3 regions of the Saliniramus fredricksonii genome follow, and region 2 is predicted to be linked to each of the others. Evidence: predicted binding sites of a transcription regulator. Region 2 holds the regulator's gene; each other region holds the start of a gene.
What was found. Region 2 encodes LexA, which represses DNA repair genes until DNA is damaged. Its sites were predicted from a motif close to TGTTCNNNNTGTGTTCNG; they were not measured.
Positions count from the first base shown of each region.

Region 1: GA0071312_RS05885 (single-stranded DNA-binding protein) is a predicted target of LexA. The motif match lies at 3,477-3,494, and genes of this name have one in related genera.
Region 3: uvrA (excinuclease ABC subunit UvrA) is a predicted target of LexA. The motif match lies at 3,913-3,930, and genes of this name have one in related genera.

Region 1 covers NZ_FMBM01000001.1:1,289,958-1,295,093, forward strand. The annotation lists gene GA0071312_RS05870 (ABC transporter substrate-binding protein) at 1-234, opposite strand, end outside; gene GA0071312_RS19590 (hypothetical protein) at 299-667, opposite strand; gene GA0071312_RS05875 (PfkB family carbohydrate kinase) at 773-1,741, shown strand; gene GA0071312_RS05880 (alpha-glucosidase family protein) at 1,771-3,432, shown strand; gene GA0071312_RS05885 (single-stranded DNA-binding protein) at 3,611-4,141, shown strand; gene GA0071312_RS05890 (sugar kinase) at 4,173-5,136, shown strand, end outside.
Region 2 covers NZ_FMBM01000001.1:438,415-443,550, reverse strand. The annotation lists gene GA0071312_RS02035 (AMP-binding protein) at 1-961, opposite strand, end outside; gene GA0071312_RS02030 (IS110 family RNA-guided transposase) at 1,357-2,379, opposite strand; gene lexA (transcriptional repressor LexA) at 2,605-3,432, shown strand; gene GA0071312_RS02020 (ComEC/Rec2 family competence protein) at 3,593-5,136, opposite strand, start outside.
Region 3 covers NZ_FMBM01000002.1:1,663,280-1,668,415, forward strand. The annotation lists gene treS (maltose alpha-D-glucosyltransferase) at 1-342, opposite strand, end outside; gene GA0071312_RS14140 (maltotransferase domain-containing protein) at 344-3,634, opposite strand; gene uvrA (excinuclease ABC subunit UvrA) at 4,036-5,136, shown strand, end outside.

The sequences.
Region 1 (5,136 bases), 850 kb from region 2:
GGCCAGAACGCTCTCCACGAGGCGCGCATCGCGGCCCGTCCAGGGGCCGGCCACGGTCAGGCGTTCGCCGGAAAAATCATGTGCTTCGGCGAATGCGTCGAAGCTCGCCCAGTTCAGCCGTTCGTCCTCACCTGGCGCGAAGACCAGCTCCTGTGCAACGGTCGCGTCGGAGAAAGCAGAACCGCCGACGATGATTGCTGCGAGCGCCACGCCGGCGCAAAGCTTGCGTTTCATTCAAATGCCTCCCTGGTTCTGAGCCGGTTACTCAGGAATATCGGGCAATCCCCGCCACTCCCGATCAGGAAACGACTGCTTTTAGGTTGTTCTTACGCTCCCTCATCGCGATGCGCGTGTCAATGCGGCAATGCGTATTTACAGATATTCGCATATCATGGGTCCTGTATTGAAGCGGTCGGCATGCTTCGGTGATCGGACAGGTATGAGCGTTTTCAGCAAGACCCACGCATAGATCGTGTTTCTCCGAAAACATGCCGGTGAAACCGTCATGTGCGCTGCAAAATATTCTCGCATTCTTTGATTCATAAGCTTTACGGTGCGATTGGAATGTGTTTTTCCACCGGTTGGCAGGAGCGATTATTGTGCATTGCATGAAAATGAAAAACATCTTCTGATCGCCCCAAGGCGCTTGCGGCCGGGCGTCGGCCATGCACAATCTCATGGCGGCATGGCGTGATCATTACCGTGTCGCGCCCGCTTTCCGTGATCGCCTTTCCGGTCGGTCGCTTCCGCATCGCTCGCAATTCGGACAAGCATGATTCTGGTTTGTGGTGAAGCGCTCGTTGATCTTCTCGTCGATCCGCAGGGCGCGGATCTCGCGGCACGACCGGTGCCGGGCGGATCGGCCTTCAATTGCGCTGTCGGGCTCGCGCGGCTCGGCGCCGAGAACGGTTTCACGGTGGGCTATCTCGGCGGTCTCTCCGCAGACGTGTTCGGCCGGTGGCTGCGCGCGCGGCTGCACACGGAAGGCGCCGTGCCGGCATCGGCGACCGAGAGCGCCCATCCCACCCGCATCGTCGCCGTCTCCCGCGATGCGACCGGTGAGCCGGCTTACGGGTTCTACGGCGAGCGGGTCGCCGATCTCGATCTGCCCGCCGACGCGCTCATGCTCCGCGATGACTCGCCGGTGCGGGCGCTGGTCCTCGGCTCCTTCCCGATTGCGCTGGAGCCCTCCGGCGACGCCTTGCGCAGCCTCGTTGCGCGCGAAGCGGGCCGGCGGCTGATCAGCCTCGACCCCAATCTGCGCCCGGCGCTCACGCCCCCCGACGCGGTCTGGCGCGGTGCCTTCGAGGCCTGTCTGGCGAAGGCCGACATCGTCAAGGCGAGCGCGGCGGATCTCGCGACGGGTTACGGTGAGGCGCATGGCTTTACGGCGCGGGCGCTCGCCGATCACGCCGCCGGCCCCGCCCTCGTCATCGTCACGGATGGCGGCAACGGCGCGCGGCTGCATCATCGCGATTTCATGCTGACCGTGCGCCCGCCGCAGGTGAGGGTCGTCGATGCGGTGGGCGCAGGAGACAGTTTCCATGCCGCATTTCTGGCGGCTTTGGCCCGCTACGGTCCCTTCGATCGTGCGGGTCTTGGCGCCTGCGCCCCGGATGCGATGCGCTTCCCGCTCGCCTATGCTGCGAGCGCGGCGGCGCTGAACTGCACCCGTGCCGGCGCCGATCCGCCCGATCACGCATCGATCATGCAACACATCGGCGATGCGGTCGTTTCGTGAGAGCTTATGATTGCGCAAGAGGCAGCCTGATGGCGAAACAGCTGAGTCCGAGTGATCCGAACTGGTGGCGCCATGCCGTGGTCTACCATATCTATCCGCGCTCTTTCCTCGACAGCAACGGCGACGGGATCGGTGATCTCGCCGGCATTACCGCGCGGCTCGATTACGTGGCCGATCTGGGTGCGGATGCGATCTGGATCTCGCCGTTCTTCGTCTCGCCGATGGAGGATTTCGGCTATGATGTCGCTGATTATTGCGATGTCGATCCGATCTTCGGCACACGCGCCGATTGCGACGCGCTGATCGCTGCAGCGCATGAGCAGGGCCTGCGCGTGATCATCGATCTGGTGCTCTCGCACAGCTCCAATCGCCATCCCTGGTTTCGCGAAAGCCGCGCCAGCCGCGACAACCCGAAGGCGGACTGGTATGTCTGGGCCGATCCGAAGCCGGACGGAACCCCGCCCAACAACTGGCTGTCGATCTTCGGCGGTCCGGCCTGGGAATGGGATTCGCGGCGCCGGCAATATTATCTGCACAATTTCCTCGCCTCCCAGCCGGATCTGAACTTCCACAATCCGCAGGTTCGCGAGGCCGCGCTCGACGTGGCGCGGTTCTGGCTCGATCGCGGGGTCGACGGGTTCCGGCTCGATGTGGTGAATTTCTATTTTCACGACGCGGAACTGCGCGACAACCCGCCCCTGCCGCAGGAGCGCGCCGTGGCGGGGCTGGCGCGCACCAATCCGTACGCCTATCAGGATCACGTCTATTCCAAGACTCGCCCGGAGAATCTCGCCTTTCTGGAGGATCTGCGCCGCCTCACCGACCGCTATCCCGGTGCGGCGATGTTCGGCGAGATCGGGCCCGACCGCGACGTCATGGCGACCACGGCGGCCTATACCGAGGCGGGCCGGCGGCTGCATATGGCGTATTCCTTCGAATTGCTCTCCGCCCCCTTCACGGCGCGGGCGATCCGGCGGGTGGTGGAGGAGGTCCGCGGTGCCATCGGCACGGGCTGGCCCTGCTGGGCGCTGGCCAATCACGACGTCGTGCGCGCGGTCACGCGGCTGCAGCTCGAGGCCGATCCCGATGCCGGGGCGGCTCTCGTCGCGGCTCTCGTCACCAGCCTCGGCGGCGGCTCCTGCCTGTATCAGGGGGAGGAACTGGGGCTCACCGAGGCGGATATCCCACCGGAGGCGATGCAGGATCCCTACGGCATCCGCTTCTGGCCCGACCAGCCGGGGCGCGACGGCTGCCGCACGCCGATGCCCTGGCAGGCAGGCGCGCCGCAGGCCGGGTTCAGCGCCGGCACGCCCTGGCTGCCGATCCCGCACGCGCATCACTTGCGCGCGGTTGACCAGCAGGCAGACGACCCCGATTCCGGCCATGCGCGGGTGCGCCGTTTCCTGCACTGGCGGCGCAACGAGCCGGCCATGCGCGAGGGCGGGCTGCGCTTTCTCGATGCGCCCGAAGCCATTCTCGCATTCCGGCGCGAGAAGGACGGCGAAGGCATTCTCTGCCTGTTCAACCTGAGCGCACAGGCGCAGGCGCTGACGCGGGAGATTCTCGCCAATCTGGCGCCCGACGGATTGGGCGCCCCCGTCGCGCTGCGCGGTTTCGAGGCGACGGCCTCGCCGGATGGCGGCATCAGCCTGCCTCCGTTCGGTGTGGCGCTGTTGCGGGCGGCGGCGTAGCGCGGTGCGGGGTTGCGAAATGGGCGCGGGGGTTGCGTTGAGTCTAGAACATATATAGAACATGCGTATGAGGCGGGTTTGAAATTCCGATGGGGACAGGGCCCGGGACGTCTTGTCGTTTGGCGCGGCAGGCGTCAGAACCAAGGTAACAGGCGTCAACGGATCGAAGGAGGCTCGGATGGCGGGCAGCGTGAACAAGGTCATAATCGTCGGCAATCTGGGCCGCGATCCGGAGGTGCGGCGCACCGGCAATGGCGATCCGGTCGTCAATCTGCGCATCGCGACCTCCGAGACCTGGCGCGACAAGCAGAGCGGTGAGCGGCGCGAGCGCACGGAATGGCATTCCGTGGTGATCTTCAACGAGCCGCTCGGGCGCATTGCCGAGCAATATCTCAAGAAGGGCACGAAGGTATATATCGAGGGCCAGCTCCAGACCCGCAAATGGCAGGACCAGAGCGGCGCGGATCGTTATTCCACCGAGATCGTGCTGCAGCGCTATCGCGGCGAACTCACCATTCTCGATTCCCGCGGCGGCGGCGGCGGTGGTGGCGAGCGTGATGACGGCGGTTATGGCGGTGGCGGGGACGAGTTCGGCCGCTCCTCGCCAATGGAGAACCGTCCCGCCCGCGCCGGTTCCGGCGGCAGTGGCTCCGGTGGCGGTGGCGGCGGTTCGCGCTACGATGATCTCGACGATGACATCCCGTTCTGACATCCGGGCGGGTCAACCGTGAAGGTGAGCGATGGGGCCGGCGAGCGCTTGTGCTGATCACGACGCGCGTTTCGATCTGCTCGCGCTCGGCGAGCCGCTGATCGAGTTCAACGCGGATGCAAGCGATGATCGCTGCCTGCGCGGTTTCGGCGGCGACGTCTCCAATGTCGCCGTCGCGGCGGCGCGGCTCGGGGCCCGGACCGGCTTTCTGGGCGCGCTCGGCGCGGATGCTTTCGGCGACGACGTCATGGCGCTCTGGGCGCGCGAGGGTGTCGATACGGCCTGCGTGCGGCGCGACCCGCAGGCGCCGACGGGAGCCTATCTCGTCGAGCATGGCGGCGCACAGGGGCACCGCTTCGCCTATCTGCGCGCATCCTCCGCCGCGACGCGCTACGCGCTCGACGACGCGGCGCGCGCCGCGCTGGCATCGACGCGCATCCTGCATCTCTCGGCAATCAGCCAGGGCATTTCGCTCGCGGCCTGCGATACCGGTTTCGAAGCCATGGCACTGGCGCGCGAGGCCGGCGCACGCATCGCCTATGATACCAATCTGCGCCTTGCCCTGTGGCCGCTGCCGCGCGCCCGCGCGATCATCCGCGAGGCTTTGCGGCTGTGCGACATCGCATTGCCCGGTCACGAGGATGCGGCGAAGATTTTCGGCACGCGCGATCCCGAGGCTCTGCTCGATCATTGTCTGGAGGGTGGTTGCGCCATCGTCGCGATGACGCTGGGCGCGCAGGGCGCGATCATCGCCACGCCGCATGCGCGCCGCCGCATCCCGGCCTTTCCGGTCACGGCGCGCGATGCGACGGGGGCCGGCGATGCCTTCGATGCCGCCTTTCTGGTGCATCTTCAGGAAACCGGTGATCCTTTCGCCGCCGGGCAGTATGCCTGTATCGCCGCCGCGCTCTCGACCACCGGATACGGCGCGATCGCGCCCTTGCCCGATCGCGCGGCGGTCGAGGCCGCCGGCGCAAACTTATCTGCTGACGGGG
Region 2 (5,136 bases):
CGTCGTAACGCTTCCACAGCCGCTGTGTCTCCTCGCGCACACGTTCGGCTCCGGCGACGATATAACGGACCGAGGACATGTCGACATCGCCGGCGGCGCGGGCATAGCCCTGCAGGAACGTGTCCGTGGCGAGCAGGAAGGTCGCCTTCGCGCTCTCGATCAGCCTGGGCACCTGCTTGTAATGCAGCGGGCTCGGATAAAGGAAGGCGCGGATGCCGTGGATCACGGGCAGGATCAGTCCCGCCGTCAGGCCGAAGGAATGGAACACCGGCAGCGGGTTGAAGAAGATATCGTCCCGGCTGAGCACGCCTTCGGCATGCTGCATCACCTGGCCCGCATTCGACAGAAGATTGGCATGCGAGAGCACGACGGCCTTCGGCCTGCCCTCGGAGCCCGACGTGAAGAGGATCACCCCCTCGTCATCCGGGGTCGGCCCGGTTCGCTTCGCCAGCGCTCCGGCGAACAGGCTCTCGGCTGCCGCGCGCGCCTTGTCGAGGCTGCTGACCTGACCGCGTATGTCTTCAAGATAGATCACCCGCCGCCCCGGCGCGATCGCCGCGAGGGCATCGTCGAGCTTGCCTTCGTCGATGAACTTGCGCGACGTGACGATGGTGCCGATCGCGGCGATCTCGCAGGCGGCTTTCAGATTGGCGGGGCCGGCGGTGAAGTTCAGCATCGCCGGCACACGGGCAAAGGCATGCAGGCCGAAGAAGGTGACGGCCGTGGCCTGCACACTGGGCAGGAACACGCCGATCCGCTCGCCCGGTTGCGTATCCGCAACGAGCTTGCGCCCGAGGGCGCGGGCGCCGATCACGAGGCGGCTATAGGTCAGTGGCTGGCGCTGGGCGTCTTCGAGGATGACGGTCTTGCCGCCAAAGGCGCGTTTCGCGTCGACCAGCGCCTGAAACAGATGCCGGCGCGTGCCAGCGGTGCCGGTGAAAGCCGGGGCGTCGCCGGTCATCGCCGAGTCGCGACTGATCGCGGTGGAGGTTGCTGGACTGTCGTTCATCAGCCCAGAATAGAATCGAATGCGCATTCTTCAAAGCCGGAAAGCGCTGCCGCGGTGAACAAACTGGTGCGACGATCAGCGGGAGTGCATGTTTGGATGCCCCCTTTGATGCAAGGATTTTTTTGCCTGTCTGAGCGCGTGATCGGGTGCGGTCATGTTTCAGGCCTCACAAGTGCGGCTTTCGCACGCCGCGGGCCGGGATGGTGATACGCGGATCAGGTACCAAATCAATAGGGCGAGCTCGAGGCTCGTTGCACTCCACTGGTTTACCCGACCCGGATCTGATCGATCATTTGCCCATTCAGGTCATTGCCCTCCTCACATCCCCGAGGCTCCGACAGCCGCGTTCAGCAGATCGCGCCGGTCGGATCCCTGTAATCAGTCTCGCCGGCGAGCATGGCCCAGATCATACGCGCCATTTTGTTCGCCAGTGCGATGGCGACCAGTTTGCGTGGTTTGCGTGCGAGCATGCGCGATAACCACGATCCCGGACGGCCACCGTGCCGGCCCCTCCAATGCACGACAGACATGGCGCCGATGATCAGCAGGCGTCGAATATCGCGCTGACCCATCTTGGAAGTGCGGCCAAGCTTCTGCTTGCCACCGGAGGAGTGCTGTCGTGGAACGAGGCCAAGCCACGCTGCAAAATCGCGACTACGGCGGAATTCCCGCATCTCCGGTGCAAAGGATGCAATCGCCATGGCGCAGACCGGGCCGATTCCCGGCATGGTCTGCAGCCGGCGTGCTGTGCTGTTTTCCCTGGCTGCAGTTGTGATCCGCTTGTCCAGCTTGCCGATCTCGTCGCTGATCTGAGCAATCTGATCGAGGTAAAGCCGCCCGAGATCGCGAACCAGGTCCGGAAGCGTGTCCTGATCGAGACAGGCAGCAAAGCGAGCGATATTCCCAACGCCTTGACCGATGATGATGCCGTGCTCAGCAAGATGCCCGCGTAGTGCATTCACCAGACGGGTTCGCTGGCCAACCAGCAGGTCCCGGGTGCGGAACAGCATCGCCCGGGCTTGTTGGTCCGCGGTCTTCACCGCAACGGTACGCATGGTCGGACGCTGTGCTGCTTCCGCCACGGCCTCAGCATCAGCGGCATCGTTTTTTTGCCGCTTGACGAAGGGCTTCACGTAAATGGGCGGGATCAGCCGCACTTCATGACCCAGACGGGAGAGCTCACGACCCCAATAGTGCGCCGTTGCGCATGCCTCCATCGCCACCACACAAGGCGGCAGCGACGCCATGAACTTCGCAAACTGCGCCCGTGACAGCTTCTTGCGGAACAGCACCTGTCCATCGGCCGTTGCCCCATGAACCTGGAGAACCTGCTTTGCCAGGTCGACGCCAACGATGCTAATCTCACCCATGGATGCCTCCTCCTTCTGTGATGACTTCAGCATCACCATTTTGGCACATTGCGATGCCGTCGGGTGGGGGCATCCACTCCATCAATCCCGGGCTGTTACAGATTTTTGATCTTGAATTGTTTTTTGCAAAAAATGCGTAACATCGGGTGGGTGAGACTTGCGGAACACAGTGGGAACCCGTAATGTGTTCGTGATTTGTTTGATCTCGAATCGCAAGGCGGAACCATGCTCACGCGTAAGCAGCACGAATTGCTGACCTTCATCCATGAACGCATGCGCGAATCGGGCGTGCCGCCATCCTTTGACGAGATGAAGGATGCGCTGGATCTGAAGTCGAAATCCGGCATTCACCGTCTGATTACGGCGCTGGAAGAGCGTGGGTTCATCCGGCGGCTGCCCTATCGCGCGCGGGCGCTCGAAATTCTGCGCATGCCCGAGACTTTGCAGCGTCCGCTCGGAGGCGCCGGTTCCGCTGTCGGCGCTCCGCGCGGCGGGTTCTCGCCGAGTGTCGTCGAGGGCGGCAAGGGGGAGGGCGGCAAGGTCGAGGGCGGCAAGGTCAAGGGCGGCAAGGCTGGGGTTGGCAAAGGGCGTGATCATGACGACGCACGGCAAGGCGGTCTCGTTGATGAAGCCGATATTCCCAATCCCCTCGCCGACGAGGATTACGAGCGTGCGGTGAACATCCCCGTCATGGGGCGCATTGCGGCGGGCACGCCGATTTCAGCGATCCAGAACCCGATGCATACCATCGCGGTCTCGCCCGATTTCATTACCGGCGGCGAGCATTATGCATTGGAAGTGCGCGGCGATTCGATGATCGAGGCGGGTATTCTCGATGGTGATATCGTCGTCATCCGGCGTCAGGATGTCGCCAATACCGGTGATATCATCGTTGCGCTGATCGATGCGGAGGAAGCGACCCTGAAACGCTTCCGGCGACGCGGCTCATCGATCGCGCTCGAGGCGGCGAATCCGGCCTATGAAACACGCGTGCTGGGGCCTGATCGCGTCCAGATTCAGGGGCGGCTGGTTTCGCTGGTGCGCCGTTATTGAGAGCGGCGCCCCGCGCCGCCTCCGCCCGGGGAAAGGGTGGCGCCCGCGGGTGATAACTCGTTCTGCAGGCTGATCCGGGCGCATCGTGCTGGCGCAGCGCATGCTGCCCGCAGCTTCATGGGTTCAGTCTATCGGCTCGGACCGCGCGGTCGTCGCGGGCTCATTCATCGGTCTTGCGCAAGAGCCAGGGGCGGGTTTCGTTCGCGCGGCGAACGCCCGTCAAGCGCCTGATCGGATCGGCGCGAGGTGCGCCCGCAACGCCATCCGTCGCCACCCCCGTCTCGGCAACGCGACCGTCAGGCGGCTCGCCGGGCCCTTCGCGAGGTCTGTCGCCAAGCCACGCGCCAAGCCACGCGCCAAGCCCCGCGCCAAGCCCCGCGCCGAGCCTGTCGCCGACGCCCTCGGCAGGCCCCTCCCACGCCCTGACCCCAGCCATCCCGCTGGTCGTTTCCCGGATCGTCTCCTGCTCTGGTTCTGCGTCAGCTCCCCCGCTTACCACCACGCCCTCGAATGGCGCCGCACCTGAGGGCGAATTCACGAAATCGGAATGGTGGGCGTCGGAATCGGCGATTCGCCGCTCGGATGGCCCGTCTCTCCCCGCAGGCGCGTCCGGCATGGCGGCGAATTGCGTCCTATCCGCACCGAGATTCTTGGCGAAATGCGCACTGACTGCACCATGGCGCTGCAGCGTCATGCGATCGATCACGCGTGGCGCGGCGCATGAGGGCGGGGCTTCCAGCGGTGTAATGATGATCGCCGCGCGTGTGCAATCCTCCAGGAAGGCGCGCGCATCCATCACGAAAGCGACCGCATGCCCGCCGACGAAAATCTTGGTGCAGCCGAGGGGATCGCAGTTCACCCCCGCATGCAGGGACGCGTCGGCATCCTCCGGAGCATCCGTCATCAGCCGCGCATCGCCATCGGCCTTCAGCCATTGCGCGGTGACGAAGGCGCTCGGACGGCCCAGCAGCACGAGCCTGCCATCCGCGCCCCTGATTGCGGCGCCCGCACCGTTGCGATCGACATAGAGATCGGGCCGATCCGGTGTCATGGCGAGCGCAAAGCCGATGCCTGCCGGGATCACCGCCAGCCGTCGCAGTGGCGAGACGAAGAGCGTCGCCATGAGCAAGCCGATCACCATCAGTGCCAGCGCGCCGCTGCCGAAAGCCGCGACGGGCAGGTTCGATCCTTCGAAACCCGCGACGAAACGGGCCACGTCGAGCACCCTCGCAATGCCGAAGCCCATCACCTGCCAGGCGAAATGGTCGAGGCCGAAGCCGATCAGGAGTACGCCGATCACGCCCGCCGGCATCACCACGAGCGAGACGATGGGCAAAGCCAGGGCATTGCCGATCAGACCATAGGGATTGGCGATCTGGAAATGATAGGCCGCGAACGGGCCGGTCGCGATGGTCGCGATGATGGTGGTGGTGAGAATGCCAAGCATGCCAGCGGCGAGCCAGCGCAGGAAGCGGCCCGCCGCGCCGGGCGTCGGCCCGGGCCGGTTTTCCCGCGCGCGCATCCATTCCGCGCCGGCGATGAGCCCGACGACGGCGGAGAAAGACATCTGGAAGGAGGGGCCGAGCAGCGTCTCGGGCTGCCAGGCCAGCACGAGGATCGCCGCAATCGCGAGATTGCGCATGCTCAGCGCCGGTCGGTCGAACAAGACGGCGCCGAGCATCACCCCGGTCATGATCACGGCGC
Region 3 (5,136 bases), on a different contig from region 2:
GTGGTTGATCACGAGTTCGGTGATCACCCGGATGTCACGCTTGTGCGCTTCCTGCACGAAGCGCTTGAAATCGCCCATCTTGCCGTATTCCGGATGCACACCGCGATAATCGGCGATGTCGTAGCCGTCATCGCGCCGCGGCGAGGGATAAAACGGCAGCAGCCAGATGCAGGTGACGCCCAGCTCGGCAACATAGTCGAGCTTCTTCATCAACCCCGCAAAATCACCGATGCCGTCATCATTGGCATCGAAGAACGACTTCACGTGCAGCTGATAGATGACCGCATCCTTGTACCATTGCGGATCGTTGTCGATATTGGCGATCTTCTTCTTGGAGGACACGTCAGCTTCTCCTGTGCGGACGGATGCGCCAGATGGCGAAGGGGTAATCGGCGGGGTCGAGGCGGATATGCTGGTGCTTGCCCCACCAGGTGAAGGCGCGATCAGTGATCAGATCCTCGACATCGAGCGCGCCGTCATCACCGATCCCGAACTCCCAGAGCGGGATTTCGATCCCGGCTTCCTGCGGGTGATACGGATCGAGATTGACCGCGACGAGGATCATCTCGTCACCCTCGCGCGAGGGCTTGCCGTAATAGAGGATATGCTCGTTCGCGGCATTGTAGAAGCGCACGTTGAGATGCGTGTGCAGGGCCGGATTGGCCTTGCGAATGCGGTTGAGCCGCGCGATATCGGGCACGATATTGCCCGGTGCATTCCAGTCGCGCACGCGGATCTCGTATTTCTCCGAATCCTTGTATTCCTCCTTGCCCGGAACCGGCTCGGATTCGAGCAGTTCATAGCCGGAATACACGCCCCACAGCCCCGACAGCGTCGCCGCGAGACAGGCACGCACGAGGAAGCCGGCGCGGCCCGAGCGCTGCAGGTAGACCGGGTTGATATCGGGCGTGTTGACGAAGAAATGCGGCCGGTAAAAATCCTTCGGCGCCTCCTGTGCCAACTCCTCCAGATAGCTCTGCAGCTCGTATTTGGTATTGCGCCAGGTGAAGTAGGTATAGCTTTGCGAGAAACCCACCTTGGCCAGATGGTACATCATCCTGGGCCGGGTGAAGGCCTCGGAGAGGAAGATCACGTCGGGATGGCGCGTGCGCACCTCCCCGATCATCCATTCCCAGAAGGGAAGCGGCTTGGTGTGCGGATTGTCGACGCGAAACGTCTTTACCCCCTCCCCGACCCAGAACAGCACGACGTCGCGCAGCGCGAGCCAGAGATCGGGGATCGCCTCGTCCTTGTAGAAATCGACATTGACGATGTCCTCGTATTTTTTCGGCGGGTTCTCCGCATATTTGATCGTGCCGTCGGGGCGATAATCGAACCAGCCGGGATGCTCTCTCAGCCAGGGGTGATCCGGCGAGCACTGGATGGCGAAATCGAGCGCGAGTTCGAGCCCGTGCGCCATCGCCGCGTCGCGCAAGGCCCTGAAATCCTCCAGCGTGCCGAGCTCGGGATGCAGCGCGTCATGCCCGCCATCCTCCGAGCCGATCGCATAGGGCGAGCCGACATCGTCGGGCCCCGGCGTGAGCGTATTGTTGCGGCCCTTGCGGTTCTTGCGTCCGATCGGGTGGATCGGCGTGAAATAAAGCACGTCGAAGCCCATGTCGCGCACACGTGGCAATTGCGGGATTACGTCGCGCAGGGTGCCATGGCGGGCCGGATCATCCGTCTGCGAGCGCGGGAAGATCTCGTACCAGCTCGCGAACAGGGCCTGCTGGCGCTCCGCATCGACCGGCTGGACCACGCTCTGTACCCTGAACGGGCGATCATCGGCCTCCTGCATCAGCGCGCGGGCCTCGATACTGAGCAGGATCTCGACCTGCCCGGCCTGATCGGCATGATCGAGATCGACGAGAATATCGGTGAGCCGCGCCTTCAGATCGCCCTTGGCGCGCCCCCGCGCCGCTTCGACCAGCAGCCGCCCCTCCTTCAGGTCGAGGGCGATATCCACCCCGGCATCACTCTTCTTGCCGAGATCGCGCGCATGGGTCGCATAGCGGTCGAACCAGGCCTCGACAACGTATTCGTGCCGCCCCATCCGTTCCAGATGCAGCGCCGCGCGAAAGCGGTCATTGCCCTGCGGCAACATCGGGGCCGTGCGCCAGAGATCCTCGTCGAGCGCGCGCCAGCGCAGTTCGACGCCAAGCACCTCGTGGCCGTCCATGAAGGCATCGGCCTCCACCGTGATGGAATCGCCGACGATGCGTTTCACCGGATAGCGCCCCTGATCGATACAGGGCGACAGGGCCTCGATGACAATGCGCGGCGCCGCTCCCGCCGCCTTGGCGGCGCGCTTGCCGGTGGCGCGGGGGAGTTTCACGGGCTTCGCACGCGTCGCTTTCGCGAGCAGCACCGCGCCGGGCTCGAGAGTGAAGGTATCGCCGGCTGAATCGCTGGCGTCACCGCCCTCGAGCGGCACGAAACCGGCAAATTCCCCACCCATCTGCGCCCGCAGCTTGGTCGCGCCGACATCGTGACCCTCATGCAGATCGGGATTGACGAGCACGAGCAGGGCTTCCTGCGCGACGCGCGGATCAGCCGGCGTGCGCAGGATCCCCGTCGCCTGGGCGGAGGGGCCGGTCAGCGCGCGCAGAAGGCCCGGCTGCGCGAGCGCCGGAATCGTCGCGATCAGGGCGTTGATATCGCGCACGCGCTGCGCGATCTCTGCCGGCGCTTCCTGGGCCATCTGCGCGCCATCCTCCGGACGGCTCTCGATCGCATCAAGCGGGCGGCGGGCCGCGTGCTCGAAACCCATCGGCATCAGCATGCCGCAGCCGAGCCCCGCCGCGAGCCGCAAGGCACGGTCATAGGCCGGCAGCAGCCCCCGCGCATCCCCGATGCGCTCCGCCAGACGGGTGGCGAAGGGCGCTTCCGGCATGGTCATGACCGGCGCGATGGCGGACAGGGCCGCATGTTCCTCGACGAGCCAGGGCGCGCGCCCGTCCCACCACGGCAACGAGGAGAGAAGGTAATCGAAGCCGCAGCCGGCAAGCCCGAGCGCGTCAGAACGCGGAAGGCCCGTCGGATCGGCAATGACGAGCGCGTCCGGGCGATGCGCGCGCATTGTCTCAATGACCCAGCGCCACAGATCAGCCGATGCCGCGTTGGGACGTACAGCACGAAAACCCTTCACCCCGGCCTGTGCCCAGGCGGCGATCCGGGGCTCCCAATAGGCCTTCAGCCATGCGATCGCATCTGCATCGAGCCGCGACCAGGCCGCCCCCTGCGCCGTGGCCGGGCGGCGCGGATCGACCGGCCCGCCCGCCACCTCACGCCGCACCGTGAAGCGATCCGGTGCCGCTTCCACCTCGGGATGCTCCAGCGCGAATTGCTGGGGCGCGAAATCGATCAGCAGCGAAAGCCCCCGGCTCTGAGCCTCGCGCGCGATGTGCTCCAGCGCGAGCGGCAGCGCGTCGGTGAAGCCCAGCCCCTCATCCGCAGCATCATGATCGACGGGAAAGAAGACATCGCCTGTACGCCCCGCACGGAAGAGCGGCGCGAGCGCCACATGGTCGAAGCCGAGATCCCGGGCGTGATCCAGCCAACCGCCCAACGCATCGTGCGCTCCGACCGCGCGATGGTGGAGGTAATAGATACGCGGATGTGCAGATGACGGCATTCTGGCCATGGTCCCTCTTGGTTGCAAACGCTGTGATGCTGCCGATTCGCAGCGATGATAGCGCGGGTATGCGACGAACGGGATGCTCTGTTTGAGCCGGATTGCTGAAATAACGTGCTGCCTCGGCTTGCACCAGCCACCTCGTTTTTCCTTTTATATCAACAGGTGAATGCGGCCAGTGTTCCAAAGCGATGCCAATGACAAGGCATGGTTGCCGGTACGTACGCGATCAGGACCCGCGACGGCATTACGAAGACCGCATTCACGCACTTGCTCGTTGTACGTGATTTGTTCTAGAGTTTCCGGGGTCGCCTTGACGCGGCCCGTGCACTATGTGACCCGCTGGTGCCGCGTTGCGAAATACGCTTGCGTTCCGATCCGACGAACCCAGAGCTTCGACCATGCCCTCGACCACCTCATCGAAAGCGAAGAAACCTGCACGCGCGCGCGCCACCGGGAAGAGCACGCGCGTGGCGCCGGTGCGCGGTTCGGGCAGTGGCGAGATCGATGCGCTGTTCGACCGCGCCCGGGCCGGCGACCCGCATGCCCGCGTCATTTCGGTGACGGGCGCGCGCGAGCATAACCTGAAGAATGTCGATCTGATGCTGCCGCGCGACCGGCTCGTCGTCTTCACGGGCCTGTCGGGCTCGGGCAAGTCGTCGCTTGCCTTCGACACGATCTATGCCGAGGGGCAGCGGCGCTACGTCGAATCGCTGTCGGCCTATGCGCGGCAGTTCCTCGAAATGATGCAAAAGCCCGATGTTGACCAGATCGACGGGCTCTCGCCGGCCATTTCCATCGAGCAGAAGACCACCTCGAAGAACCCGCGCTCCACGGTCGGCACCGTCACCGAGATCTACGACTATATGCGCCTGCTCTGGGCGCGTGTCGGCATCCCCTACTCGCCCGCCACGGGCCTGCCCATCGAGAGCCAGACCGTGAGCCAGATGGTCGACCGGGTGCTCGCCCTGCCGGAGAAGACGCGGCTCTATCTGCTCGCGCCGGTGGTGCGCGGGCGCAAGGGCGAGTATCGCAAGGAACTGGCGGAATTTCAGAAGAAGGGCTTCCAGCGCGTCAAGATAGACGGCAGTTTCTACGAGATTGACGACGCCCCCGCCCTCGACAAGAAATACAAGCACGATATCGACGTGGTGGTCGATCGCATCGTGGTGCGCCCGGACATGGCGCCACGCCTGGCCGAATCCTTCGAGACGGCGCTCGAACTCGCCGACGGGATCGCCTTCGTGGAATTTGCCGACGAGAAGGACGACAAGGGTGCCCCGCGCCGGCTCGTCTTCTCGGCGAAATTCGCCTGCCCGGTCTCCGGTTTTACCATTCCGGAAATCGAGCCGCGCCTGTTCTCCTTCAACAACCCCACCGGCGCCTGCCCGGAATGCGATGGGATTGGTCACGAAATGCGCATCGACCCGGCGCTGGTCGTGCCCGATCCGCGCGCGAGCCTCAAGAAGGGGGCGATCGCGCCCTGGGCGAAATCGACCTCG